One region of the Mesorhizobium sp. W016 genome, then DNA from elsewhere that is predicted to be linked to it. Evidence: predicted binding sites of a transcription regulator. Region 1 holds the regulator's gene; each other region holds the start of a gene.

Region 1 (7,111 bases):
CCGCGCCGCGACATCGGGCTGAAGGCGCGCTATGCCGCCGAACGCCGGTTCCGCATCTATGGCGTGATTGCGATCTCGGTGGGCCTGGCGTTCCTGGCCATCATGCTGATCACCATCGTCTCGAAAGGCTACACCGCCTTCTGGCAGACGACGGTGACGCTGCCGGTCACCTTCGACGAGAAGGTGATCGATCCCTCCGGCAAGCGCGCGACCGACCCTACCGTGCTGATCAAGGCGAACTATCCCAAGCTCGCCGAAAACGCGCTGGTGGCCAAGCTCGGCATCGATCCGGCCAACAAGCCGATGATGCTGAAGCTCAAGGGCTTCCTGTCGGAAGGCGCCCGCGTCCAGCTGCGCGACATCGTCTCCGCCGATCCGTCGGTGATCGGCAGGACGCGTGACGTCGACATCCTGGCTGCCGCGAACCTCGACTCGGCCTTCAAGGGCCAGATCGACCTCGGCGTCGATGAAGCGCGCCGCAAGGTGTCCAACCAGCAGATCGACTGGATGAACAAGCTTAAAGCCGACGGCGTGATGGCCGAGCATTTCAACACCGGCCTGTTCACCTATGGCGCCTCCAGCCGGCCCGAAACGTCGGGCATGGGCGTGGCGATCATCGGCTCGTTCTACATGATGGTGATCGTGCTGTTGCTGGCGCTGCCGATCGGCGTCGCCGCCTCCATCTATCTGGAGGAGTTCGCCAAGAAGAACCGCTTTACGGACCTGATCGAAGTCAACATCAACAATCTCGCGGCGGTGCCGTCGATCGTCTTCGGTCTGCTTGGCCTTGCCGTGTTCATCAACTTCCTCGGCATGCCGCGCTCGGCTTCCTTCGTCGGCGGCCTGGTGCTGACCTTGATGACATTGCCGACCATAATCATCGCCACGCGCGCCGCCCTCGCCGCGGTGCCGCCGTCGATCCGCTCGGCGGCCCTAGGTCTCGGCGCCTCCAAGATGCAGATGGTGTTCCATCACATCCTGCCGCTTGCCGCCCCAGGCATCCTTACCGGCACCATCATCGGCCTGGCGCGTGCGCTCGGCGAGACAGCACCGCTGCTCTTGATCGGCATGGTCGCTTTCGTCGCCGATTATCCGACGACGCCTTTCGATCCGGCGACCGCGCTGCCGGTTCAGATCTATATGTGGGCAAACGAGGCTGAGCGCGCTTTTGTCGAGCGCATGTCCGGCGCCATCATCATCCTGCTCGTCTTCCTCATGGCCATGAACATCACCGCGATCGTGCTCCGGCGCCGCTTCGAGCGGCGCTGGTAGAAAAAAGGCAATTTGGTATGAACATCATGACCGAACAGTCCCTTGAGAATGCAGTGGGCGACAAAATGAACGCCAAGTCGAACGAAGTCATCAAGATGCGCGGCGACAAGGTCGGCGTCTTCTACGGCGAGAAGCAGGCGTTGTTCGACGTCAATCTCGACGTGCGTCAGAACCAGGTGACGGCGCTGATCGGCCCGTCCGGCTGCGGCAAGTCGACCTTCCTGCGCTGCCTCAACCGCATGAACGACACCATCGATTCGGCGCGGGTGACCGGCAAGATCACGCTCGATGAAGACGACATCTACGACAAGAACATCGATGTCGTCGAACTGCGCGCCCGCGTCGGCATGGTGTTCCAGAAACCCAACCCGTTCCCGAAGTCGATCTACGAGAACGTCGCCTACGGCCCGCGCATCCATGGGCTGGCCAAGCGCAAGTCCGACATGGACCAGATCGTCGAGCAGAGCCTGAAGAAGGCGGCGATCTGGAACGAGGTCAAGGACCGCCTGCAGGAGCCCGGCACCGGCCTGTCCGGCGGCCAGCAGCAGCGCCTGTGCATCGCGCGCGCCATCGCCGTGTCGCCGGAGGTGATCCTGATGGACGAGCCCTGCTCGGCGCTCGATCCGATCGCCACCGCCCGTGTCGAGGAGCTGATCGACGAACTGCGCCAGAACTACACGATCGTCATCGTCACCCACTCGATGCAGCAGGCGGCGCGCGTGTCGCAGCGCACGGCGATGTTCCATCTCGGCTATCTCGTCGAGGAGGGCGCCACCGACAAGATGTTCACCAACCCCGACGACAAGCGCACCCAGGACTACATTACCGGCCGCTTCGGCTGAGCCGTCCGGCGGGTGAATTTTCAGGCACGAGGACCAAGATCATGGGTGAACATACCGTCGCCTCCTTCGATGAAGAGCTCGGGCAGATCAGCAAGCTGATCCGCGACATGGGCGATCTGGCAGGCTCGATGGTCAGCGGCTCGACCAGGGCGCTGCTCAATTCGGACAATGCGCTGGCACAGCGTGTCGTGTCCGACGACGCCATCATGGATGCGCGCCAGCGCGAACTGGACGACCGCGCCATCACGCTGATCGCCAAGCGCCAGCCGATGGCCAACGATCTGCGCGCCGTGGTCGGCTCGATCCGCATGGCGGGCGACCTCGAGCGCATCGGCGACCTCGCCAAGAACATCGCCAAACGCGTCGGCACCGTGGGCTTGAGCGTCACGCCGCGCGACCTCTCGCACTCCATCGACGCCATGGCGCAACTGGTGCTGATCCAGGTGCAAGGCGTCGTCGAGGAATATGCCGCCACCGATGCGGCAGCGCTTGCAAAACTCAGGAATGACGACGAGCGCATCGACGTCAAATACACGTCCGTGTTTCGTGAGCTCTTGACCTACATGATGGAAGACCCTCGCAACATCACCGCCTGCACGCATCTCTTGTTCTGCGCCAAGAATCTTGAGCGCATCGGCGATCATGTCACCAACATCGCCGAAAATGCGTATTATGTGCTGACCGGCCAGCAATTGCCCGCCAATCGTCCGAAGCAGGACGAGACGGCCATGGCCACGCCGGCCTGATGAGGGTGAACTGCCTATGATCGCGCCACGCATCATGGTCGTGGAGGACGAGGAGCCACTAGGCGTGCTCCTCCGCTACAACCTCGAATCCGAAGGCTATCAGGTCGAGGTGGTGACACGCGGCGACGAGGCCGAGATCCGCCTGCAGGAAAACGTGCCCGATCTCCTGGTGCTCGACTGGATGGTGCCGGCTGTTTCCGGCATCGAGCTCTGCCGGCGGCTTAGAGTGCGGCCCGAAACCGAGCGGCTGCCGATCATCATGCTGACCGCGCGCGGTGAGGAAAGCGATCGCGTGCGCGGCCTGTCCACCGGTGCCGACGACTATCTGGTCAAGCCATTCTCGACGCCGGAGTTCATGGCGCGCGTGAAAGCGCTGCTGCGCCGCGCCAAGCCGGAAGTGCTGTCGAGCGTGCTCAAGGTCGGCGACATCGTGCTCGATCGAGAATCGCACCGGGTCTACCGCAAGAAGAGCGAGATCAGGCTCGGACCGACCGAGTTCCGGCTGCTCGAATTCATGATGCGCCATCCCGGCCGCGTGTTCTCGCGCAGCCAACTGCTCGACAATGTCTGGGGCGAGACGATCTATATAGACGAGCGAACCGTCGACGTGCATGTCGGGCGCTTACGCAAAGCGGTCAACAACGGCCGCATGCCGGATGTCATCCGTACCATTCGCGGCGCCGGCTACGCTATCAGGGAAGACTAGGATGCTGCGCGTCGCGCCGTTGCCGGCCATTCAGGCGACATGCTTGCCGGATTTCGCCTGAATGCCCGGCGCGAAAATCTCCTGGTCGACGAAGCCGAGCGCGCGCATGGCACAGCCTTCGCGGATCAGCGGCAGCTCGTTGGGCTCGGTGTCGAAGGAGATCGATTTCGAGTGCTGGCCGCCGGCGGTCTGGGCGATCGCTTCGCGCAATGCCGGTTCGATCAAGTCGAAGGCGGCGGCGCTGACGCCTACCATGGCGACGGGTGCCGGATCGATCAGCGCAAACAGGCTGCCGAGGCCGAAGCCGAGCGCCTCGCCGGCCTTGCGATAGGCTTCGCGCTCCGGGCCGTCGGTTTCGCGGGCGCGCGCGGCGAGTGCGCGCATATCAGCGTCGCCGATATCGACCGGCTCGGCATCCTCGCCCATCATTTTGGCGCTCCGCCAGATGGCGTAGTTTCCGGCATAGGCTTCCACGCAGCCGCGCCGCCCGCAGCGGCAGAGCGCGCCGCCCGGACGGTGGATCATGTGGCCGAACTCGCCGCCCGAGGAATGGGTGCCGGTGAACAGTTCGCCTTTCAGCACCAGGCCCATGCCGATGCCGTGCGATAAGAGGATGGCGATAAAATTGTCGCGGTAGCGCTCGGGCTGGCGCCATTGCAGCGCCACCGCCATCATGTTGCAATCGTTCTCCATGGTGGCAGGAATGCCGAATTCCGCTTCCAACATGTCGGCGAAGGCAATGTCGGTCAGTGGCGTGATCGGCGACCACAGCATGGCGCGCGCCTGCGAATCGGTGATGCCCTGGATGCCCATGGCAATGCGGGCGATGCTCTGGACATCGAGGTCGGGATCCTCAAGCCGCCGCCGGACGATTGCTACGCATTCGCCAATCAGCTCGTCGCGCGGCTTGGTCAGCGTGTCCAGCCGGCGCTGTTCCTCGGCGACGACGTGGCCGGCATAGTCGATGACGGTGACGGACAGGAAATTGAGCGACAGCACGACGGTCATCACCGCCGCCGCTTCCGGGTTGAGACCAAGGCCCACCTGCGGCCGGCCGCGTTTCAGTGCGCCGGTCTCGCCAGGTTTGCCTTCAATCAGGATGCCTTCTTGAATCAGATCAGACGAGATTGCCGATATGGTCGAGTGGCTGAGGCCGGTGGTCGCCGCAATCTCGGTCCGCGACGGCTGGCCGGCCCGGCGCACGGCTGAAATCACCATCGCACGGTTGCGACGGCGCAGATCGTCGTGGCGGATTCCAACCGACATTTGTTTCCTCCCGGCCTCCTCGCGCCTCATGATAGTGACGGCGTTCGACGGCACCAGCCAAATATTGGCAGACGCCGGCAGCCCTGTCATTGTTTATTGCGGACCTCGAAAAAATTCGGCACGGCCATCAGAATCCATCAGAATCGATGTTGACAGCGCGTTATCATTGAACCAGTATTTTTTCGAGGCTCGAAAAAATAGCGCCTCTGTGTGCCGGCCCTCGGGCCAGTTTTGTCGCGCCGCACGCGGCGCAGGGAGGATTATGATGAACAGATTTGCAGCCGCCATGCTGGCGGGTGTCGCCATGTCGCTGGCGCTGATGTCGGTCGCGCAGGCGAAGGACAAGGTCATCGGCGTGTCGTGGTCGAACTTCCAGGAAGAGCGCTGGAAGACCGACGAGGCGGCGATGAAAACGGCGATAGAGGCTGCCGGCGACAAGTACATTTCCGCCGACGCGCAGTCCAATCCCGGCAAGCAGCTGACCGACGTCGAAAGCCTGATCTCGCAGGGCGCCAACTCGCTGATCATCCTGGCGCAGGACGCCTCGGCCATCGGCCCGGCGGTGCAGAAGGCGCTGGACGAAGGCATTCCGGTCGTCGGCTATGACCGCCTGATCGAGAACAAGGACGTCTTCTACCTGACCTTCGACAACAAGGAAGTCGGCCGCATGCAGGCCCGCGAAGTGTTCAAGGCGAAGCCCGAAGGCAACTATGTCTTCATCAAGGGCTCTGGCTCGGATCCGAATGCCGATTTCCTGTTCTCGGGCTCGATGGAAGTGCTCAAGGAAGCCATCGACTCGGGCAAGATCAAGAATGTCGGCGAGGCCTATACCGATGGCTGGCTGCCGGCCAACGCGCAAAAGAACATGGAACAGTTCCTGACCGCCAATGACAACAAGGTCGATGCCGTGGTTGCGGCCAATGACGGCACCGCCGGCGGCGTTGTCGCCGCGCTGACGGCGCAGGGCCTTGCCGGAACGGTTCCGGTCTCGGGCCAGGACGGCGACCATGCCGCTCTGAACCGCATCGCGCTCGGCACGCAGACGGTGTCGGTGTGGAAGGACGCGCGCGAACTCGGCAAGAACGCCGCCGAGATCGCCTCGCAGCTTGCCGATGGCAAGAAGACGGGCGACATTGCCGGCGCCAAGGACTTCACCACGCCTGGCGGCAACACCGTCAAGTCGCTGTTCCTGACCCCCGTCGCGATCACCAAGGACAACCTCAACGTCGTCATCGACGCCGGCTGGATCAAGAAGGACGAAGTCTGCACGGGCGTCGCCGCCGGCAGCGTCGCGGCTTGCAACTGATCTCGACGACTTGAAGAAATGAGGCGCCGCGGCTGTCAAGCCGCGGCGTTTTCTCTACGAGAATTGTGTGTTTCCGCCATCGGCGGCAAACTTCTAGGCTGTGGTCCGGCATCCGCGCCAGACGGCAAGCCGCTGGAGGACATCATGACCGACACGACCTCAAATCCGCAGGCCGATACGGCACGAGCGTCTGAACTCGGCGCGGTCGCCCGGTTCCTGAAAGCGACCGAGCTCGACACGCGCATGCTCGGCATGGTCGGCGCGCTGCTGGTCATCTGGGTCGGCATACATATCCTGTCGGGTGGGCTTTTCCTGACGCCGCGCAATCTTTGGAACCTGTCGGTGCAGACGTCCTCGGTCGCGATCATGGCGACCGGCATGGTACTGGTCATCGTCATGCGCAACATCGACCTTTCGGTGGGCTCCGTCGAAGGCGTGATCGGCATGATCATGGGCGTGGCACAGGCCGAATTCCTGATTCGCGTCATCGGCTTCCAGCTTGGAAACCCCTGGCTCTGGATCGTCGCGCTTGCCGCCGGCGTGGTGCTTGGTCTGCTGATCGGCGCGTTCCAGGGCTTCATCATCGCCTATATGCAGGTTCCGGCCTTCATCGTGACGCTTGGTGGCCTGCTGGTCTGGCGCGGCATGGCATGGCTCATCACCAGCGGGCGCACGGTCGCGCCACTCGACGCCACCTTCCAGCTGATGGGCGGCGGACCACGCGGCTCGATTGGCGCCGCTGCCAGCTGGATCGTCGGCATCGTCGCCTGCGCGGCGGTCGCCTTCGCGCTGCTCAACGGTCGCTCGCAGCGCAAGCGCTTCAGCTTTCCACTGCGCCCCGTCTGGGCCGAGACCTTGCTTGGCGTGGTCGCTTGCGCGGCCATCCTCGGCGCCGTGTGGATCGCCAATTCCTATCCATGGCCGGTCGGCATCGTGCGCCAGTACGCACAGCAGAACGGCATCACCGTTCCCG
Region 2 (7,111 bases), 4.0 Mb from region 1:
TGAGCACGGCGCCGACGACGATGTCGGCCGAGAAGCATTCTTCCTCAAGCGCCTCGACTGTGGAGTAGCGGGTGTGGACGCGGCCTGTAAAGAGGTCGTCCAGCTGGCGCAGGCGCGGGATCGAGCGGTCGATGATGGTGACGTCGGCGCCGAGGCCGACCGCCATGCGGGCGGCATGCAGGCCGACGACGCCGCCGCCGAGCACCGTGACCTTGCCGGGCAGTACGCCGGGCACGCCGCCGAGCAGCACGCCGCGGCCACCATTGGCCTTCTGCAGCGCGGTCGCGCCGGCCTGGATCGACAGGCGGCCGGCAACTTCCGACATCGGCGCCAAGAGCGGCAGGCCGCCGCGGTCGTCGGTTACGGTCTCATAGGCGATTGCGGTGACGCCGGACGCGAGCAGGCCCTTGGTCTGCTCCGGATCCGGGGCCAGGTGAAGATAGGTGTAGAGGATCTGGCCGTCGCGCAGCTGCGCCCATTCGTTGGGCTGCGGCTCCTTGACCTTGACGATCATGTCGGACTTGGCGAACACGTCGGCGGCGCTCTTGGCAATAGTGGCGCCGGCGGCGCGATACGCATTGTCATCGGCGCCGATACCGGCGCCGGCGCCGCTTTCGACCAGCACTTCATGGCCATGCGCGACATATTCGCGGACGGAGCCCGGCGTCAAGCCGACGCGGTATTCGTGGTTCTTGATTTCCTTGGGGCAGCCGACGCGCATAGTCTTCTCCTGATCCGGCCCTTCGGGCTCGTTCCCTGTATCAACCGAGTGAACCACGAATTGTTGCGCAGGTGTTTGCGAATGCGCTTGCGCGGGGTTACGCGTTTCGATAATCGTTGCGCGAAATCAAGGAAATTTCGCAGGAATCACGAGAAATGCCGCTCGACAGGATCGATATCGCCATTCTCGAGGCTCTGCAGAAGGATGGGCGCATACCCAATGCGGCGCTCGCCGAAAGGGTCGGCCTGTCGCAGTCGGCCTGTTCGCGCCGGCTCGACAATCTGGAGAAATCCGGCACCATCCGCGGCTATCACGCCCGGCTTTCGAATGCCGCGCTCGGCCACCAGATGACGGCGATCGTGCACATATCGCTGTCGGGGCAATTCGAAAAGACGCTGTCGGATTTCGAGGCGGCGATCAAGCGCTGCCCCAATGTGCTGTCGTGCCACCTGATGTCGGGCGAATATGACTATATCCTGCGCATCGCCGCCAAGGACCTGGTCGACTATGAGCGCATCCACAAGGAATGGCTGTCGGCGATGCCGCACGTGACCAAGATCAATTCGTCGTTTGCCCTGCGCGAGATCGTCGATCGCACGGCGATGGGCATGAAGCCGGAACTGGCCTAGCCCTGAGCAGTCTCGGTCACCAGCCTATCCATCGGGATGTCGTGCGGCTGCGGGTAGATGGTGGGGATGCGCTGCAGTTCGTAGCCGACGCCGATGACCAATGGCTTGAACGGCATGGCAGCCAGCGTGCGGTCGAAGAAGCCACCGCCATAGCCCAGGCGGTAGTTTTGCGGGTCGATGCCGACGATCGGCGAGATGACGATGTCGGGCAGCACCGGGTCGCCTTCGGCGGGGATAGGGATGTTCCAGACGCCTTTTTCCAGCCGGTCGCCGGGTACATAAGCGCGGAAGATCAGCGGCTGGCCCTTCTCGATGACGACTGGCAGTGCCGTGCGGCCGCCGCGCTGGTTGATCGACGCCATCCACGGCCGCAGGTCCGGCTCGCCGCGAAACGGCCAATAGAGGCTGACCATGCGGCCGGCAATGTCGCCGATTGCCGCGTCGAGCCCTTCGGCGATAGCCCGCGACATCGCCACCCGCGCATCGGCGGAAACCGCCAACCGTGCCGCGATCAGACGCTCGCGCTCGGCCTTGCGCCAACGGCGCACATCGGTCCAGTCGGTCAATGGCGCGCGAAATTCCGGATCGAGTTCGTGCATGAAGCAAGGCGGAGAAGAATATTGCGCCCGCCCTTTGCGATCTTTGTCATCGTCGTTGGCCATGCTTCACTCCCGTGGTTCCAGCCCCTGCAAAGCTATACCCGTCCAGGCTTGCCGACATAGGCATTCGCGACATCCGGCGACGAGTCCTGGGCAGCCTTACGCGCGGCAGTCTAGCGCGCCGCGACATTGTTGCGGTGCACAAAAATCACTAGATAAAGAGAGACAAACAGGGGTGAATGCGATGAGTGAAACCAGCCATCATGTCGTTGTCGTCGGCGCAGGGTTCGGCGGTCTCGAACTCACCCGGGCGCTGGCCGGCGCACCCGTGCGCATCACCATGATCGACAAGCGCAACCATCACCTTTTCCAGCCGCTGCTCTACCAGGTGGCGACCACCTCGCTGGCGACCTCGGAAGTTGCCTGGCCGATCCGTCATCTGCTGCGCAAGCGCGAGGACGTGACGACCCTGCTCGGCAACGTCACCGGCGTCGACCGTCCAGGCAAACGCGTGCTGCTTGAGGACGGCAGTTCTGTTCCCTACGACACGCTGGTGCTCGCCACCGGCGCGCGTCATGCTTATTTCGGCCACGACGAATGGGAGCCTTTCGCGCCTGGGCTGAAGACGCTTGAAGACGCAACCACCATTCGCCGGCGCATCCTGCTCGCCTTCGAGCAGGCCGAGCGCGAGACCGATCCGGCCAAGCGCCAGGCACTGCTGACACTGGTCATCGTCGGCGGCGGCCCGACCGGCGTGGAGCTTGCCGGCACCATTGTCGAACTCGCGCACGAAACGCTGCGCGGCGAATTCCGCAACATCGACACGCGTGAGGCGCGTGTGGTGCTGGTCGAGGCCGGAGACAGGATCCTCGCCAATTTCGCGCCAAAGCTGTCCGACTATGCGCGCAAGGCGCTGGAGCGGCGGGGCGTCACGGTCGAGCTTGGCCGCGCCGTCACGCGCCTCGATGCCGAAGGCGTCGTCTTTGGCGATACGCATCTGCCGGCGCGAACCATCCTGTGGGCCGCCGGCGTAGCGGCTTCGCCCGCTGGAGAGTGGCTGGGAGCGCCGGTGGACCGGGCGGGCAGGGTAATGGTCGAGCCCGATCTGACCGTGCCGAACAGTCCTGAAATCTTCGTCATCGGCGACACCGCGCATGTCTTGCGGCCGGACGGCAAGCCGGTGCCAGGCGTGGCGCCTTCCGCCAAGCAGGAGGGCAAGCACGTCGCCGCGACGATCAGGGCGCGGCTGGCCGGCGATGGCGCGCCGCGCCCTTTCCGCTACAAACATGCCGGCGACCTGGCGACGATCGGCAAGTGGGCAGCCGCGATCGATTTCGGCCGGATCAAGCTCACGGGATGGCTTGCCTGGTGGCTGTGGGGCGTGGCGCATATCTACTTCCTGATCGGCTTCCGCAACCGGCTGTCGGTGTCGCTTAGCTGGCTATGGATCTATTTCACCGGCCAGCGGAGCGCGCGACTGATCACCCAGGGCGATGATAACAAGGGCTGAGGTTCTCAACCGCGGCCAAGGATATTCATCCAGCCGTCACCTTTTGCTGATCGACTGACTTCCCGATGGACATGGCCGGTTTTCGGCGCGAAGCTTCCGCCCGGGGCTGGGATCTTGTCACGTCGCTGGGAAGGAAAACCAATGTCACATTTGCTCAACCCCGTCTCCCGCCGTAGTTTTCTTGCCGGTGCGGCCGCCAGCGGGGCGCTGATCATGCTGCATCCGTTTTCCGCCCGCGCGCAGGCCAACCAGGCGCATCTGAGGATCATGGAGACCACCGACATCCATGTGAATGTGCTGCCTTACGACTACTACGCCGATAAAGCCAACGACACGATGGGCCTGTCGCGGACGGCCTCACTGATCGCGGCGGTGCGCAAGGAAGCCACCAATGCGATGCTGATCGACAATGGCGATCTTTTGCAGGGCAATCCGATGGGCGATTACATCGCCTATGAGAAGGGCCTCAAGGAAGGCGATCTGCATCCGATCATGAAGGGCATGAACCTGCTGGGCTATGAATGCTCGACGCTCGGCAATCACGAGTTCAATTACGGCCTGTCGTTCCTCGACAAGGTGCTGGCCGGAGCCAATTTCCCCTTCGTCTGCGCCAATCTGATCCGCGGCACCGAGCTTGCCGCCAACCCGCGCGACGACAAGCTCTACCTCAAGCCCTATGTCATCCTCGACAAGAAGATCAAGGACGGGTCGGGCGTCGAGCAGCCGATCAAGATCGGCATCATCGGCTTCGTGCCGCCGCAGATCATGGTCTGGGACCTGAAGAACCTGGAAGGCAATGTCAGGACGCGCGACATCGTCGAGGCGGCCAGGGCATGGGTGCCGCAGATCAAGGAGGAGGGCGCCGACATCGTCATCGCGCTCTCGCATTCCGGCATCGATATCAAGCAGGGCGACGGCATGGAGAACGCCTCCTTCTTCGTCGCCGGCGTCGAAGGCATCGATGCGGTGTTCACCGGCCATCAGCATTTGGTCTTCCCCGGCAAGAAGGATTTTCAGGCGCTCGATGGCGTCGACACCGAGAAAGGCACGCTGCAGGGCAAGCCCGCCGTGATGGGCGGTTTCTGGGGCTCGCATATGGGACTGATCGATCTGCTTCTGGAACGGGACGGATCGAAATGGCGCGTAGCCTCGGCCACATCTGAGGCAAGGCCGATCTACGAGCGCGTCGACAAGGCAAACAAGCCGACGGTGGCGGACGACCAGCGCGTCGTCGATGCGCTGAAGGCGGACCATGAGGCGACACTTGCCTATGTCCGCCGACCGGTCGGCAAGACCTCGGCGCCGCTCTATTCCTATTTCGCGCTGGTCGCCGACGATCCGTCGGTGCAGATCGTCAACCAGGCGCAGAGCTGGTACCTCAAGGACATATTAAAAAGCACGCAGTGGAAGGACGTGCCGCTGCTGTCGGCGGCGGCGCCCTTCAAGGCCGGCGGGCGCAACGGCGCCGACTACTATACCGACGTGCCGGTGGGCGACATCGCCATCAAGAACGTCGCCGACCTCTATCTCTATCCGAACACGGTTCGTGCCGTCGAAATCACCGGCGCGCAAGTGAAGGAATGGCTGGAAATGTCGGCCGGCATTTTCAGGAAGATCGAGCCGGGCAAAGCCGACCAGGCGCTCATCGACACCGAATTCCCGTCCTACAATTTCGATGTGATCGATGGCGTCAGCTACGGAATAGACCTGTCGCAGCTGCCGAAATACGATGCCAAGGGTGGCGTCGCCAATGCCGGCTCGAACCGCATCGTCGGCCTCAGCTTCGACGGCAAGCCGATTGATCCGGCAGCGAAATTCGTCGTCGCCACCAACAATTACCGCGCCGGCGGTGGCGGCAATTTCCCCGACATCAATGCCTCGAAGATCATCTACGAGGCGCCGGACACCAACCGCGACGTGATCGTGCGCTACGTCGTCAGCGAAGGCACGATCAACCCCTCGGCCGACGACAATTGGTCGTTCACGCCGCTGCCCGGCACCAGCGTCGTGTTCGAGACCGGCCCCAAAGCGAAGGATTTCATATCTGGGGTGAAATCGCTCAAGATCGAGCCGGCCGGCGAGGGCGAATCCGGGTTTGCGAAGTATCGCATCCTGCTTTGAGGCAACGTGCAGCTAACAGGGAAAACGAGCGGGCATACGCCCGCTCAATCACGCTTCGGATCAGGCTTTGTAGACCACTTGGCGCACGTCGATGTAGCTGGCTCTAAAGCCGGCTTCGCAATAGTGGAGATAAAATTCCCAAAGCTTCTTGAAGCGGTCGTCGAAGCCGAGCGGGACGATCTTTTCCCACGACGCCCAGAAGCGGTTGCGCCATTCGGCAAGCGTGCGGGCATAGTCGTCCGGAAAGACGCGCTCGCGCAGATGGGCAAGGCCATGGTCGCTGCCCAGCGTCTTCAGGATCGACGGCGTCGGCAGCATGCCGCCTGGGAAGACATAGCGCTGGATGAAATCCGGCCTCGCCCGATAGGTGTCGTAGGCGGCCTCGTTGATGGTGATGATCTGCAGGCCGGCGGTGCCGCCGGGCCTCAAGCACGCCTTCATCTTGCCGAAAAATACCGGCCAATATTTTTCGCCGACCGCCTCGAACATCTCGATCGAGGCGATGCGGTCGTAAGTGCCCGTTTCGTCTCGGTAATCCTGCAGCTTGATGTCGACCTTGTCAGACAGTCCCGCCTTCTGGATGCGCGCCTTGGCGAAATCGTGCTGTTCGCGGCTGATGGTCAGGCCGGTGACGCGGCAGCCGATCTCGCGCGCGGCAAATTCGGCAAAACCGCCCCAGCCGCAGCCGATCTCGAGCACATGGTCCTTCTTGCCGATGCCGGTATCCTTGGCCAGCGCGCGGTATTTGGCGGCCTGAGCGCTTTCCAGGTCGTTGGCGCCGGTCGCATAGAGCGCCGACGAATAGGTCATGCTGGGATCGAGCCATTGCTTGTAGAAGGCGTTGCCGAGATCGTAATGCGCCGAGATGTTGCGCTTCGAGCCGGTGCGGGTGTTTTCGTTGAACCAGTGGCGGATGCGCTGGACCGTGTTGATGAGCCAGTTGGCGCCGCCGGCAATGCGTTCCCCAACGGCCGAGTTGACGACGAACAGTTCGAGGAAGCTGGTTACATCAGGGCTTTCCCAGTCGCCGTCCATGTAGGATTCGGCAACGCCGATGGTGCCGCCGGAAAAGGCACGGCCGGGCAGGCGCCAGTTCTTCAACACCAGCTCGGCATCCGGCCCGGGTCCGTTGCCGCCGACAAGCACCGCCCGGCCATCCGGCATCCTCACCTTCAGCGAACCGCGCGGCAATTTCATCGCCGCCGACAGCACCATGCGCGCCTTGGCCGGCAGGCCCTTGACGATCTCGGCGAAATTGAGTTCGTCCAGCCTGATGGCGTCGCCGATGCCTTTGTATTCCCTGACAGCCATCTCACACCCCCCTGGACTTCCGCGGGGGCGGCGCAAGATCTGCCGGCCTCCACATCCTCCACTTTCATTCGCCAGGCGCGAACGCCGTAGCCTGCTTAAATTTTCGCCACAATCTTCCACCGCATCGACCGGAACTTCAAGAGGCAAGCCGTGCCCGGCACTGGCCCAGGTGGCGTGCCTGGGGCCAGAATCGGTGAGGGCGAGCAACCGCCGGTGAAAT
Region 3 (7,111 bases), 340 kb from region 1:
CATGGCATAGGCCACTGCCTCGCCCTGTTCGTTGGAGATCAGCACGCCGTTGGTGCGGCCCGGCAGTTCGCCCTTGTAGGGCTGGTAGGCGTGGAACAGCCGGTTCATCACGGCGGTGCCGCGCGTGTCGGTCAACAGTTCCGACTGGTAGCCGATCAGTCCGCGCGTCGGCGCGTGGAAGACGATGCGCTGACGGTTGCCGCCCGAAGGCCGCAGCTCGACCATCTCGGCCTTGCGCTCCGACATCTTCTGCACGACGATGCCGGCGTGCTCCTCGTCGACGTCGATGACGACTTCCTCGACCGGCTCCAGCAATTCACCGTTCTCGCCCTTCTGCATGACGACGCGCGGACGCGACACGGCGATTTCAAAGCCTTCGCGGCGCATCGTCTCGATCAGCACGGCCAGCTGCAATTCGCCGCGGCCGGAAACGAAGAACGAATCCTTGTCGGGCGATTCCTCGATCTTGAGCGCGACATTGCCTTCGGCTTCTCGCAGCAGGCGGTCGCGGATGACGCGGCTGGTCACCTTGTCGCCTTCGGTGCCGGCGAGCGGCGAATCATTGACCAGGAAAGACATGGTCACGGTCGGCGGATCGATCGGTTGCGCATGCAACGCCTCGGTCACCGCCAGGTCGCAGAACGTGTCGGCGACAGTGCCCTTCGACAGGCCGGCAATTGCCACGATGTCACCCGCCTGCGCTTCTTCGATCGGCTGGCGCTCGAGGCCACGGAACGCGAGGATCTTGGAGATGCGCCCGGTTTCGATCTGCGTGCCGTCATGGTGGAGCACCTTGACCGCCTGGTTGGACTTCAGCGTGCCGCTCTCGATACGGCCGGTAATGATGCGGCCGAGGAACGGATTGGCTTCCAGGATGGTGCCGATCATGCGGAACGGGCCGGGATGAACGGTCGGCTCCGGCACATGCTTGATGACGAGGTCGAACAGCGGCGCCAGGCCCTGGTCCTTCGGGCCTTCCGGATTTTCCGAGACCCAGCCATCGCGGCCAGAACCGTAGAGGATCGGGAAGTCGAGCTGCTCGTCGGTGGCGTCAAGCGCTGCAAACAGGTCGAACACCTCGTTGACCACCTCGACGTGGCGGGCGTCCGGACGGTCGATCTTGTTGATGACGACGATCGGCTTCAGGCCGACCTTGAGCGCCTTGCCGACGACGAACTTGGTCTGCGGCATGGGGCCTTCGGCGGCGTCGACCAGCACGATCGCCGAATCCACCATCGACAGGATGCGCTCGACCTCACCGCCGAAATCGGCGTGGCCGGGTGTGTCGACGATGTTAATGCGGGTGTCCTTCCAGTCGACCGAGGTCGCCTTGGCCAGGATGGTGATGCCGCGTTCCTTTTCGAGGTCGTTGGAATCCATGGCGCGCTCGGCGACGCGCTGATTGTCGCGGAAGGAACCGGATTGCCGCAGCAATTGGTCGACGAGGGTGGTTTTTCCATGGTCGACGTGCGCGATGATCGCGATATTACGAATTTTCATTTTGTGGTCTCGGGAGCGTTGCAGGCAGCAGGCCAAAAGGCGCCGCCTCTTTCGGTTGCGCGGCTCATACAGGGTTTTTCGCAATTGCGAAAGAGGAGGCGCACCACCAAATACTCATCAAATCTTAAGCATCTCGGTGTGAGATGGTTTTGTTAACCAAGGCGGGAACCTTTCTGGGCCCGGGTAGTTCGAAATTCATGACCGACAAACTCAACCGATTTTGGCCCCTCATCGCTTCGGTCGCATTCGCTGCCGTGCTGGCGGCCAATGCCGCTCAATCGGCCGCCACGGTGAAGGAAGCCAATCCGGCTTCGTCGTCCGACCGGACGGCCGAGCAGATGTTTGCCGACGCCCCTGATGGCGTCGACCCCGTGGTCACCGGCCCGGTCAGCGCCTCTTTCAAGCAGAGGCAGCAGGTTGCCGGCTGCGACAGCGCGGTGTGGCCGAAGATTCCGACGGTTTGCTACCCGGACTGATGGTTGCCCATTCCAAGCGTACCGATCCTTCGCGCCGACCCAAAGGCTTACGCCGACCGCACCGGATCGAGCGTCACCTTGTAAAGCTCGATGTCGTCGCGATCCATCAGCCGCACGGTCAGCTGCTCTGTCGCCCCTGAAATGTCCACCAGGCCAAAGAACTGCAGGCCGGCCGAGGGTGGCAGGTTCTGGCCCTGTTCGGTGGTCGGCGCCTTGATGAATTTCAGCTCCGGGCCGAAGGTCATGTCGAAATCATTGGGACCGAAGGTACCGGCGTGGATCGGGCCCGAGACGAATTCCCAGAAAGGATTGAAATCCTGGAACCGCGCCTTGTCGGGGTTGTAATAGTGCGCCGCCGTGTAGTGGACATCGGCGGTCAACCAGACCGTGTTGGTGATGCCGGCAGTCTTGATGTAGCGCAACAGGTCGGCGATCTCGAGCTCGCGGCCTTTGGGCAGGCCATTGTCGCCATTGCTGATGGCTTCCGCGCCGACCTTCTTGGCGCCGTCGTCCCAGACGACGAGGCCGAGCGGCATGTCGGCGGCAATGATCTTCCAGGTCGCCCTGGAATTCGTCAGCTCGCGCTTCAGCCATTTCGTCTGCTGTTCGCCCAGCATGCGTGACTGCGGCGTCATGTCCTCCTGCATGTCGGGGCCGTTCGGGCCGCGATAGGAGCGCATGTCGAGGAAGAACACGTCGAGCAGCGGCCCATGCGCGATCTTGCGGTAGACGCGGCCGGGCTCGGACGGCTCGTAGCGGATCGTCGTCATCTCATGGAAGGCGCGCGCCGCACGCGCCGCCAGCACATGGATGGATTTTTCGGTGTAGCGGCTGTCGGCGCCGAGATTCTTCGAATCCGACCAGTTGTTCAGCACCTCGTGATCGTCCCACTGGTAGAAGGTCGGGCAGATGGCGCTCAAGGTCAGAACGTTTTTGTCCATCATGTTGTATTTCCACTGGTCGCGGTACTCATCCAGCGTCTCGGCCACCTTGCGCTTGCCGTCGATCAGGACGACGTTTTTCCACTTGCCGCCGCCAGGCAGGTCTACCTCGTCCTTCATGGCGCCATCGGCATAGATGGTGTCGCCGGAATGCAGGAAGAAATCCGGCGTGTGCCTGGCGATGGTGGCGTAGGTTTTCATGCCGGTCTCATCGATTCCCCAGCCCTGGCCGGCCGTGTCGCCCGACCAGGCGAATTTTATGTCGCGCTTCGAGGCGGGTGCTGTGCGGAAACGGCCGACGATCGGTTCGGAAACGGCGTTGATATCCGACAGGTCGGCGGCAGTCATCCGGTAGAAGATATCCTGGTCGGAGGCGAGGTCGGTAAGCAGGCGCTTGACCGTGAAGTCGCTGGCCGGCGAGGTATCGAGCGGCGCCAGCCGCGTCGCATTGGCGAAGTTTTCCGTCGACGACACTTCGAACATGACGCGCGAAGGCCGGTCGGTGCGCGTCCACACCATGCCGCACGAGGCATCGACATCGCCGGACTGGACGCCATGGGTGAAGGCCGGGCGCTGGCTGGCGCGCGAATAATAGGGCAAAGCGAGCCCCGATGCGCCGAGCAGACCGGCGGCGCTGGCAGAGGTGACGAAAGCGCGGCGGGTCAACGAGATCTTGTTCATGGCTGTCTCCTGATGGCTTCGAACGGTGCCAGCAAGCTCCAGCTTCAATGTTTCAGCCACATCTCGGGAAGATGAAACTTTGATAACAATCGACAGGTGATCTCCGCCCTTGAGGGGGGAGATGTCGCCGAAGGCGACAGAAGGGGGTCGCCTCGCTTGGAGCGCCGACCTCTGCGCAAGAGGCTGAGTCCGGTCGCACGGACCCCCTCTGGCCGCTTCGCGGCCATCTCCCCCCTGAGGGGGGAGATTAGTACCGCGCCTTACGCCGCTTGCGGCTCCGGATCGAAAGCCGGCCTGCTCGTATTGATCAGCAGCGACAGACACGCAGCCACGATCGCCGTCATGCCGGCGATCAGGAAAGCCAGTTCGTAATTGCCCTGCAGTTCGCGCATGGTGCCGCCGAAGGCGGCGGCGGTGGCGGCGCCGACTTGGTGGCCGGCTACGATCCAGCCGAACACGATCGGGCCGCTGCGGTCACCGAAGGCCTCGTTGGCGAGCCTGAGCGTCGGCGGCACGGTGGCGATCCAGTCGAGACCGTAGAGCACGGCGAAGATGATCAGGCTGGTCGCCGAGAAGCCGGAATAGGGCAGATAGATCAGCGCCAGGCCGCGAATGCCGTAGTAGACGCCGAGCAGCTTGCGCGGGTCGAAACGGTCGGTGAGCCAGCCCGAGAGCGTCGTGCCGATCAGGTCGAAAATACCCATCAGTGACAGCAGGCCTGCGGCCTGTACCTCGGGGATGCCCATGTCGCCGCAGAAGGAGATCAGATGCGTGCCGACCAGCCCGTTGGTGGTGAAGCCGCAGATGAAGAACGTGGCGAACAGATACCAGAAGACGCGGGTGCCGGCGGCGCGGCGCAGCGTGTTGAGCGTATGCGCCAGGAAATTGCCTTGCGATGCCGGCGATACCGGCGGCACGTCATCCGCCCCGGCGCCATAGCGCACCATGCCGATCGAAGCGGGACGCTCCGGAACCAACAGCCAGACCAGCGGCAGAAGACAGGCGGTGGCGATCGAGACGGCGGTAGCGACGGGCTGCCAGCCGCCCGACTGGGCGAGCGATGCCAGCAGCGGCAGGAACACCAAGAGGCCGGTGGCGCTGGAGGCCGACATCAGCCCCATCACCAAGCCGCGATTGGTCTTGAACCAGCGGTTGACGATGGTGGCGCCGAGCACGGTGGCGACCGCGCCGGAGCCGATACCTGAAAACACGCCCCAGGTGAGGAACAGATGCCATGGCTCGGTCATCAGCAGGCTGAGCGCGGTCGAGCCCGACATGATCACAAGCGAGGCAAGCAGCGTGCGGCGCAAGCCGATACGCTCCATCAATGCGGCGGCAAACGGCCCGGTCAGGCCGTAAAGGAAGATGCCGATCGCGGCGGCAATCGAAACCGTATCGCGCCCCCAGCCGAAGCTTTTATCCAACGGCAGCATCATCACCGAGGGTGCGGAACGAAGCCCGGCCGCGATCAACAAGCAGAGGAAGATGACGCCAACCACGACGAAAGCGTAGCGCTGGCCAAAGGGACGGGATTGAGCTATCATGTTACTGACCGGTACGTTGCAGGGTGAGGACATGTATACGTACCGATCGGTAACACGTCAATCGAGTCATACCATGCCAACGGACAAAAATATTGAACTGACCATCAAGGACGGTCATGCAGCCGCACCGCCCAAGGCTGCCAAGAAAATCCTCGACGTGGCGTACGACCTGTTCTACCGCCGCGGCATCCGGGCGATCGGCGTCGACGAGATCGTCAAGCGCGCCGGCGTCACCAAGCCCAGCCTCTACCGCAGCTTTCCCTCCAAGGACGAGCTCGCCGCTTCCTATCTCAGGCAATATGACCGTGAGTATTGGGAGCGTTTCGACGAAGCCGTGGCTGCCCATCCCGGCGACCCGCGGGCACAGCTCAGGGCTTTCCTGACTCGCGTCGGCAAGCGCACGCAAAGGCCGGACTATCGCGGCTGCGGCATGACCAACGCGGCGGTGGAATATCCCGAACATGGCCATCCGGCGCGCGTCGTCAGCGAGGCCAACAAGCAGGAGTTGCGCCACCGCCTGCGCGCGATGGCCGCAGCGATGGGCGCTAAAGACCCTGACACGCTCGGCGACGGCCTGCTGCTGTTGATCGAAGGCGCCTATATCAGTGGCCAGCTCTTCGGCCTCGGAGGCCCGGCGGCAGCGGTCGCCCACAACGCCGACCTGCTGATCGAGGCGAGCTTGAAGAAATAACATTTCGAACGTTGGCGCCGCCCCTCACCTGCCGGCATCCTTTCCCGGAAATGGGGCGAGGAACGCTCTCATCACGATTTCGCCAATTGCCAGCGTTGCAAGGTTGTCGCCAGCGGCGCAGCCGGCCACTTTCTCCCGTTCAGGGGGAGAATTGCCCGGCAGGGCGATTTGGGCGGCGCCAACGTTGAGATTGGCACGCTAGGCCGGCCGCAGATTTGGCGATAGGCTGGGGCGAACTTCACGGGAGACGTCCGCATGCGAACCCTGCTGCTTGTTCCATTCGCCCTCGCCGCCCTATCCCAAACCGCCCATGCCGACGGAATATCCAGCGTCTACACCGACCTCGACTCGCAAAAGGACTGCGTCACCTATGCGCAGGCGCAGGAAGGCGACGGCGAATGGGCCGAACTCGCCTGCTCCGGCTATCGTGGCTATCCCGTGCTGATCGCCTATGACGACGCCCGTGAATCGCTGTTCTACGGATTTCCGCCCGGCGGCGACATGACCTCGGTCTGGGAGAGCTTTTCCGGCTTCAACTCGTCCGGCGCCAAGGTCGAGTGGCGCATCGAGACCAAGGGCGACGTTGCCGTTCCCTTTGCCGTCATCCACCGCCGCTCGATCAGCAATCCCGAGGACGAGAACAAGCCGACCGAAGTGCTGCTCGTCGCCAAGGTCGCCCAGATGGAAGCCCGCGACGGCTGCACCATCGGCCTCGTGCTGGCCACCGGCAACCCGCAGGCCAATGACCAGGCGCGCAAGTTGGCCGACGAAAAGGCGAAGAGTTTCGCCTGTGGCAAGGACAAGCACACCGTCATCGGCAACGTGCCGGCGTTTGGTCGGGTGGATAACTAGTCACGTGGGTGCAAGGCACCCCCCTCTGCCCTGCCGGGCATCTCCCCCTCAAGGGGGGAGATTGGCAGCTTCGCTGGCGGCGCTTTTCTTTCGGCGCTGAAAATTGACGAAAGCCGTTGCGACTCCCCCCTTGAGGGGGAGATGGCCGGCAGGCCAGAGGGGGGTGCCTCGCGCTGGCGTTTGCCGCTTACTTGAACGAGACGCAGGCCTCTCTCGGCGCTACTTTGCCGCCTTCGCCCGTGCGATCGCGTCGACGATCATCTTCTTGGCGTATTTGGAATCGTGCCAGCCTTCGATCTTGACCCATTTGCCGGGCTCGAGATCCTTGTAGTGCTCGAAGAAGTGCTGGACCTGGTCGCGGGTGATCTCGGGCAGCTGCGTGTATTCGGTGACGTTTTCGTAGCGCAGCGTCAGCTTCGGCGACGG
Region 4 (7,111 bases), 2.4 Mb from region 1:
TTCGGCACGATCGGGCCGGTCTGCTGGTTTTGTCCGAATTGTCCGCTGCCGCCCGGATTGGTGTTCATTAGCGCCCTACCATCTGATCTCTTAGAGCGACCATGCGCCCGATTGGACGCACAGCGTGCCCTAACATTTCAAGCCTACGCATCGTGCTTTTAAAAAAAGCGCCTTCGGTTTCAGGCCGATGCGACGAATCCCCAGCGGCAGAGTAGGCTTGAATATGGCAAAATTGACGACAGACCGCTGGCGCGCCGGTCGATACCGCAATCAGCCTGTATAACGCTGGAATACCAGCGAAGCGTTGGTGCCGCCGAAGCCGAAGGAGTTGGACAGCGCCACGTCGACCTGGCGATGCCGTGGCGTGTTCGGAACAAGATCGATCGCGGTTTCGCGTTCCGGGTTGTCAAGATTGATGGTAGCTGGCGCGATGTTGTCTCTGATAGCGAGGATCGAAAAGATCGCCTCGGCGGCACCCGCGGCACCCAAGAGATGGCCGATCGACGACTTGGTCGACGACATCGAGATTTTCGAGGCGGCGTTGCCGACCAGCCGCTCGACGGCGCCGAGTTCGATCGTGTCGGCCATGGTCGAGGTGCCGTGCGCGTTGATGTAGTCGACGTCGGCGGGCGTCAGCTTGGCCCGGTTCAGCGCCGCCGTCATGCAGCGGAAGGCGCCGTCGCCGTCTTCGGCCGGTGCGGTGATGTGATAGGCATCGCCGGTCAGGCCGTAGCCGGTGACCTCGGCATAGATCTTGGCGCCGCGCGCCTTGGCGTGTTCGAGTTCTTCCAGCACCACGACGCCGGCGCCCTCGCCCATGACGAAGCCGTCACGGTCGCGGTCATAGGGACGCGAGGCCTTCTCAGGCGTGTCGTTGCGGTCGGTGGACAGTGCCCGGCAAGCAGCGAAGCCGGCAAGCGATAGTCTGGTCACCGGCGATTCCGCGCCGCCGGCCAGCATCACGTCGGCATCGCCGAAGATGATCAGCCGGGCGGCATCGCCAATGGCGTGCGCGCCGGTCGAGCAGGCGGTGACGACGGCGTGGTTGGGGCCTTTCAGCCCATGCCGGATCGATACCTGGCCAGATACCAGGTTGATAATGTTGCCGGGAATGAAGAATGGACTGATACGGCGCGGTCCGCGCTCTTTCAGGATGATAGCGTTCTCGGCGATGCCCTCGAGGCCGCCAATGCCGGAGCCGATCATGACGCCGGTGGCGCAGCGCTCGGCTTCGGTGCTGGGCTCCCAGCCGGAATCCTTCAGCGCTTCGTCGGCGGCCGCAATCCCGTAAAGGATGAAGTCGCCGATCTTGCGCAGTTCCTTGGGCTCGAGCACGGCTTCGGGATTGAGCGTGCCGTTGGTGCCGTCACCGCGAGGAATGACGTGGGCGATCTTGCAGGCAAGATCTTCCACTTCGAACTCGGTGACGCGCTTGGCGGCGCTGCGGCCGGTCAGAAGTTCCTTCCAGCTGTGCTCGAAGCCCATGCCGAACGGCGAAACCAGGCCAAGGCCCGTGACGACGACACGCCTCATCGCAGGTCCTCCCCGGTGATGACTGCGGATAGTGTCAGGCCGAAGCCTTGTCGATGTACTTCACGGCATCGCCGACGGTCAGGATGGTCTCGGCCGCATCGTCCGGAATCTCGACGCCGAACTCTTCTTCGAACGCCATGACGAGTTCGACCGTGTCGAGGCTGTCCGCGCCCAGATCATCGATGAAGCTCGCCTGCTCGGTCACCTTGTCGGCATCGACGCCAAGATGTTCGATGACGATCTTCTTGACGCGCTCTGCGGTGTCACTCATTTGGGGCATCCTCGTCTTTTGTTTGTCTGTCTTCGTTAGCGGGCAGAATGCCGCTAATCAAGCTGAAAGATGGTCCTGCCGGAAACGCAACGATGCCGGACCGGTTTTTGCCCGAACCGCCGGGTTGCGGGCCGCATTACACGAAAAATGGCCGAGGTCCAAGGCGAAATGGTCTCTTTTCACAAGCCGGCCATGTCTTCTTATCACCCGACAATATCCCGTCAGATCATGGCCATGCCGCCGTTGACATGGATGGTCTGGCCGGTGACGTAGGCTGCCTCGTTGGAGGCGAGATAGGCGACGGCCGACGCCACTTCAACACTCGTGCCCATGCGGCGCGTCGGGATCGCGGCCATTACCGCGTCTTTCTGCTTGTCGTTGAGCTTGTCGGTCATGGCCGATTCGATAAAGCCCGGGGCGACGCAGTTGACAGTGATGTTGCGGGTGGCGATCTCCTGCGCCAGCGACTTGGAAAAGCCGATCATGCCGGCCTTGGAGGCGCAATAATTGGTCTGGCCAGGATTGCCGGTGACGCCCACCACCGAGGTGATGTTGATGATGCGGCCATGGCGGCGGCGCATCATCGGATGGGTCAGCTCGCGGGTCAGCCGGAACACGGCGGTGAGGTTCACCTCCAGCACGCTGTCCCAATCCGCGTCCGCCATGCGCACGAACAGGCCGTCCTTGGTGATGCCGGCATTGTTGACCAGTATGTCGACGCCTTCGAGTTCGGCTTCGGCCTTCTGGCCAAGCGCCTTGACCTCGTCACGGTCGGCAAGATTGGCCGGGAACAGCTTTACCCGGTCGCCGAGTTCGCCGGCCAGGGTCTCCAGTTTCTCGATGCGGGTGCCGTGCAGGCCGACAATGGCGCCTTGCGCATGCAGCACCCGGACAATCGCCTCGCCAATGCCGCCCGATGCGCCGGTGACGAGCGCCTTGCGGCCGGTCAGTTCGAACATTTTCGTCTCCTGATCTTAAGAGAACACCCTTCCCACGGGAGAGGTTGAATCGCCAGTGGATTATGCAAGCGCGGCCAGCGCCGCCTCGACTTCGGCCGGCGTGCCGACGGCCGATGTGGTGATGTCGCGGCTGATCCGCCGCGCCAGGCCGGAAAGCACCTTGCCGGCGCCGATCTCAAAGAGCGTGGCGACGCCATTGGCGCCGAACCACTCCACCGTTTCGCGCCAGCGCACGCGGCCGGTGATCTGCTCGACCAGGCGGCGCGCGATCTCGTCGGGGTCGCGGGTCGGGGCTACAGTGACGTTGGAGACGACGGGCACGACCGGTGCATTCTTGGTCACGCCCGCCAGCGCCTCGCGCATGACATCGGCCGCCGGCGCCATCAGCGCCGAATGGAAGGGTGCGGAGACCTGCAGCATCAGCGCCCGCTTGGCGCCCTTTTCGGTGCACAGTTTCGCGGCGAGTTCCACCGCCGCCCTGGCGCCGGAGATCACCAGCTGGCCGCCGCCATTGTCGTTGGCGATCTGGCAGACCTGGCCGGATCCCGTTGCGGCCTCGGTGCAAGCGGCTTCGACGTCGGGCTGTTCCAGTCCGATGATCGCCGCCATGGCGCCCTCGCCGGCCGGCACCGCCGCCTGCATGGCGTTGCCGCGGATGCGCAGCAGCCGGGCAGCATCGGCGACCGAAACGAAACCGGCCGCGGCAAGGGCGGAATATTCGCCGAGCGAATGACCGGCAACGTAGGCAACCTTGTCCTTCAGCGAAAAGCCGCGCGCTTCCAGCGAGCGGATTCCCGCCAGCGAGACCGCCATCAGCGCCGGCTGGGCATTGGCAGTCAGGGTCAGCGCCTCTTCCGGGCCTTCCCAGATCAGTTTCGACAGCTTTTCGCCCAACGCATCATCGACTTCCTCGAACACCCTGCGTGCCTCGGGGAAGGCGTCGGCGAGGTCCTTGCCCATGCCGACAGCCTGACTGCCCTGTCCCGGAAAGGTGAATGCGACGGCCATTTGGGCGCTCTCCAGCGGCTGATTTTTCCTGCCTGTGACGCAAGGCGGACCGTCAAGTCAAGCCCGGAGGCGGCATTTCCGCTCTCGCTTGAACCGGAGCTGACCTCGAGTCTCTGTTCCCAAAGGCTTTTTGCCGATCACACCTGATGAAAACCGCTCACGAATCGTTTGCTGGCTCTTCTTATTTTCGCCACAGGCGCTAGCTTTTGCATGACAGTTCTATGACAGAACGGTGGCGCGAGTGGAAATACGCGTTGCTTGGGCCGGGGGAAGAGACGTGGCTAGGATCAGGAAGGGCGCGGCCGTACCCGCGCCACAGTTCTTGGAAGACGATCCGTCCACCGGCTACCTGCCGGGGCGCAGATGGCCGGTCATCCGCTACGGTCTGGTCACGCTGCTTGCCTCCGCCATCCTGGTGTTCGCCATCGAATGGATCGTGCGCGGCGACTTCTTCGGCACAGTCGACTTCTTCCTGCAGCCATTCAAGCCGGGCTGGACCACCATCATTGTCTTTGCATTGGTGCTGATGGGACTGGACGCCGTGTTTGGCCGCAGTCACCAGAGCCTGATGATCGTGGCGCCGCTGACGCTGGCGCTGGCCTTTGTGGGGCATCAGAAGTCGCATTATCTCGGCGATCCGCTCTACCCAACCGATTTTCTTTATTCGCGCCAGATCATGGCACTGATGCCGCTCCTGGTGCGCGAACGGCCTTGGACGGCGCTCGCCATGGCGGTCGGCATCGTCGCCGGCCTGTCGCTGCTGATCTATGGCTGGCGGTTGTGGCGCCGCAAGGTTCCGATCCTCAGCCGCAAAGGGCGGCTGGCGCGGCTGACGCTGGCAGTGCCGCTGCTCGCCTTCTTCGTCTCGATCATGGACTACGCCACCTTCTCATGGACCCGCGACCGGCTGCAGATCATCCCGATCATGTGGGACCAGAAGGAGAACTACGCCTCCAACGGGTTTGCGCTAGCCTTCGCGCTCAACGTGCCGATGGCGCATGTCTCGGCGCCGGCGGGCTATTCCGACAAGGCGATCGACGCGATCGACAGGCCTGATGTGACGGCCTCGGTACCGGATGAGAAACCCGACATCATCGTGGTGATGAGCGAATCTTTCTGGGATCCGACCAAGCTGCCCGGCGTCACAATCACGCCTGACCCGATCCCCAATGTGCGGGCGCTGCGTTCCGGCTATATGTTCTCGCCGGAATTCGGCGGCATGACCGCCAACATCGAATTCGAGGCGCTGACCGGCTTTTCCAATGCCTTCCTGCCGGCGGGCTCGATCCCCTATCAGCAATATGTGCGCACGCCGACGCCGTCGCTGGCAACCTTCCTGAAAAGCGAGGGATACCGGGCGCGCGCCATCCACCCGGGCACCAACTGGTTCTGGAACAGGGGCGCCGTCTATGCCGATTTCGGCTTCAACGATTTCCGCTCGGAAGAGACGCTGCCGCCACTGGAAAAGCGCGGGCCGCTGGCTTCCGATGCGTCGATGACCGACGAGATCATCGCAGAGGCCGACGCCAGCGAGCGGCCGGTGTTCTTCTTCGCCGTCAGCCTGCAGAACCACGGTCCCTACGAGCCGTACCGCTATTACAATCCGACCCACAAGGTCGTGGCACCGATCAGCACGTGGGCGCGGGAATCGCTGCTCAGCTACGCCGAGGGATCGGCCGATGCCGACCGTGGCCTCGAGCGATTGATCGAATGGGCGAAGAAGCGCGAGCGGCCGACGGTCATCGCCTTCTTCGGCGACCATCTGCCGCCGCTCGGCCCCGTCTATGTCGAAACCGGTTACCTGAAGGACAATGTCGCGCCGCGCAAGGAACCGACGCCCGAGGCGGCACTGGAGCATCATCAGACGCCGCTGGTCATCTGGTCTAACCGCACCGGTCCGGCGCAGGATATGGGCGCCGTGAGCCCAGCCTTCCTGCCCTACCATATCCTTACGACGGCCGGGATCACGCACCCCTACTACACCGGCTTCCTGGGCGCGCTGCGCGAACGCTATCGCGTCGTCGACCGCAATCTGCTTCTGACACCGTCAGGTGAGGCCACGCCGGACTGGGCGCGGCAGAAGGATGTTGATCCGGCGATCAACGATTTCCGCCTGCTGCAATACGATATGATGTTCGGCAAGCGTAAGGCGGCTCCGGACTTCTTCCCCGAAACGATCAACGGTCGTACCCCGCATACGAGTTGATGCCTGGTCTTTTCCAACCCTGCGACGCCAGGACGCTGTCCGGAGCATGCGTTACCCTTGCCTTCCAGCCAAATTGCTATATAGACGCCCGCAATCTGCCGGTCCTTGCTGGGGGCTGAACGGAGGGCCGGAGGTTTTACCCAAAACCTTCGTGTGAAGCCAGAAGCGCTTCCGCCTCCCGTGTCTCCGCTCTCGACCGTCTCGAAATGCTCCTTTCTTCCTCGCCCCCTCGGGACCAGCGGGTCAGAGAAGTTGCAGAGGCTTTTGCCGCGAGGATCCGGGAGAGAAACGAAGAAAGGCACTGAACCACTATGGCTCTATACGAACATGTGTTCCTTGCCCGGCAGGACCTCTCGCAGCAGCAGGTCGATGCGCTTGTCGAACAGTACAAGGGCGTCATCTCCGCAAATGGCGGGTCCGTCGGCCGGGTCGAGAACTGGGGACTGAAGTCCCTCACCTACCGGGTCAACAAGAACCGGAAGGCTTACTACACGCTTATGGACCTCAACTGCCCGCCGGCAGCGCTCAACGAGATGGAGCGCCAGATGGGCCTGTCCGAGGACGTGCTGCGTTTCCTGACCGTCAAGGTCGAGGCGCATGAGGAAGGCCCGTCGGCCATGATGCAGAAGCGCGAAGAGCGCTCGGAACGCGGCGGCTTCGGCGACCGCGACCGTGGTGATCGTGGTCCGCGCTCGTTCGGCGACCGTGATCGCGGCGACCGTGGCGATCGTCCGCCGCGCTCATTTGGCGACGCCGGTGGCGATCGTGGTCCGCGCCGTCCGCGCGAAGGCGTTGAAGGAGGTGCAGAATAATGGTCGACATCAATCAGATCCCGACCCGGCGCCCGTTCCATCGCCGCCGCAAGACCTGCCCTTTCTCCGGCGCCAACGCGCCCAAGATCGACTACAAGGACGTGCGTCTTCTGCAGCGCTACATTTCCGAGCGCGGCAAGATCGTGCCGTCGCGCATCACCGCCGTCAGCCAGAAGAAGCAGCGCGAACTCGCCAAGGCGATCAAGCGCGCCCGCTTCCTCGGCCTGCTGCCCTACGTGGTTCGCTAAGACTTTCGAGCGGGCGGTTCGCCGCCTGCTTCCTTCTCCCACGGCGACGGGCGCCGCAGGGGTAATTTGATGAT

Evidence for each region. Region 1 encodes PhoB, which activates phosphate uptake and scavenging genes when phosphate is short. Its sites were predicted from a motif close to TGTCATNNANCTGTCAT; they were not measured.
Region 2: the regulator PhoB is predicted to act here: its motif matches at 3,483-3,499, upstream of ACYG9V_RS20610 (bifunctional 2',3'-cyclic-nucleotide 2'-phosphodiesterase/3'-nucleotidase).
Region 3: the regulator PhoB is predicted to act here: its motif matches at 3,670-3,686, upstream of ACYG9V_RS02975 (alkaline phosphatase D family protein).
Region 4: the regulator PhoB is predicted to act here: its motif matches at 3,982-3,998, upstream of ACYG9V_RS12975 (LTA synthase family protein).

The regions. Positions count from the first base shown of each region.
Region 1 covers NZ_JBTTIF010000002.1:190,030-197,140, reverse strand. The annotation lists gene pstA (phosphate ABC transporter permease PstA) at 1-1,272, shown strand, start outside; gene pstB (phosphate ABC transporter ATP-binding protein PstB) at 1,290-2,114, shown strand; gene phoU (phosphate signaling complex protein PhoU) at 2,156-2,860, shown strand; gene phoB (phosphate regulon transcriptional regulator PhoB) at 2,877-3,566, shown strand; gene ACYG9V_RS01265 (ROK family protein) at 3,597-4,832, opposite strand; gene xylF (D-xylose ABC transporter substrate-binding protein) at 5,098-6,138, shown strand; gene ACYG9V_RS01255 (sugar ABC transporter permease) at 6,283-7,111, shown strand, end outside.
Region 2 covers NZ_JBTTIF010000002.1:4,141,456-4,148,566, reverse strand. The annotation lists gene ald (alanine dehydrogenase) at 1-721, opposite strand, end outside; gene ACYG9V_RS20625 (Lrp/AsnC family transcriptional regulator) at 877-1,350, shown strand; gene ACYG9V_RS20620 (5-formyltetrahydrofolate cyclo-ligase) at 1,347-2,012, opposite strand; gene ACYG9V_RS20615 (NAD(P)/FAD-dependent oxidoreductase) at 2,194-3,459, shown strand; gene ACYG9V_RS20610 (bifunctional 2',3'-cyclic-nucleotide 2'-phosphodiesterase/3'-nucleotidase) at 3,601-5,580, shown strand; gene ACYG9V_RS20605 (SAM-dependent methyltransferase) at 5,641-6,891, opposite strand.
Region 3 covers NZ_JBTTIF010000002.1:533,763-540,873, forward strand. The annotation lists gene typA (translational GTPase TypA) at 1-1,500, opposite strand, end outside; gene ACYG9V_RS02970 (hypothetical protein) at 1,698-1,976, shown strand; gene ACYG9V_RS02975 (alkaline phosphatase D family protein) at 2,024-3,598, opposite strand; gene ACYG9V_RS02980 (MFS transporter) at 3,859-5,142, opposite strand; gene ACYG9V_RS02985 (TetR/AcrR family transcriptional regulator) at 5,216-5,833, shown strand; gene ACYG9V_RS02990 (hypothetical protein) at 6,089-6,685, shown strand; gene ppa (inorganic diphosphatase) at 6,905-7,111, opposite strand, start outside.
Region 4 covers NZ_JBTTIF010000002.1:2,614,954-2,622,064, reverse strand. The annotation lists gene mltG (endolytic transglycosylase MltG) at 1-68, opposite strand, end outside; gene fabF (beta-ketoacyl-ACP synthase II) at 271-1,533, opposite strand; gene ACYG9V_RS12990 (acyl carrier protein) at 1,568-1,804, opposite strand; gene fabG (3-oxoacyl-[acyl-carrier-protein] reductase) at 2,026-2,763, opposite strand; gene fabD (ACP S-malonyltransferase) at 2,824-3,771, opposite strand; gene ACYG9V_RS12975 (LTA synthase family protein) at 4,049-5,977, shown strand; gene rpsF (30S ribosomal protein S6) at 6,289-6,789, shown strand; gene rpsR (30S ribosomal protein S18) at 6,789-7,037, shown strand.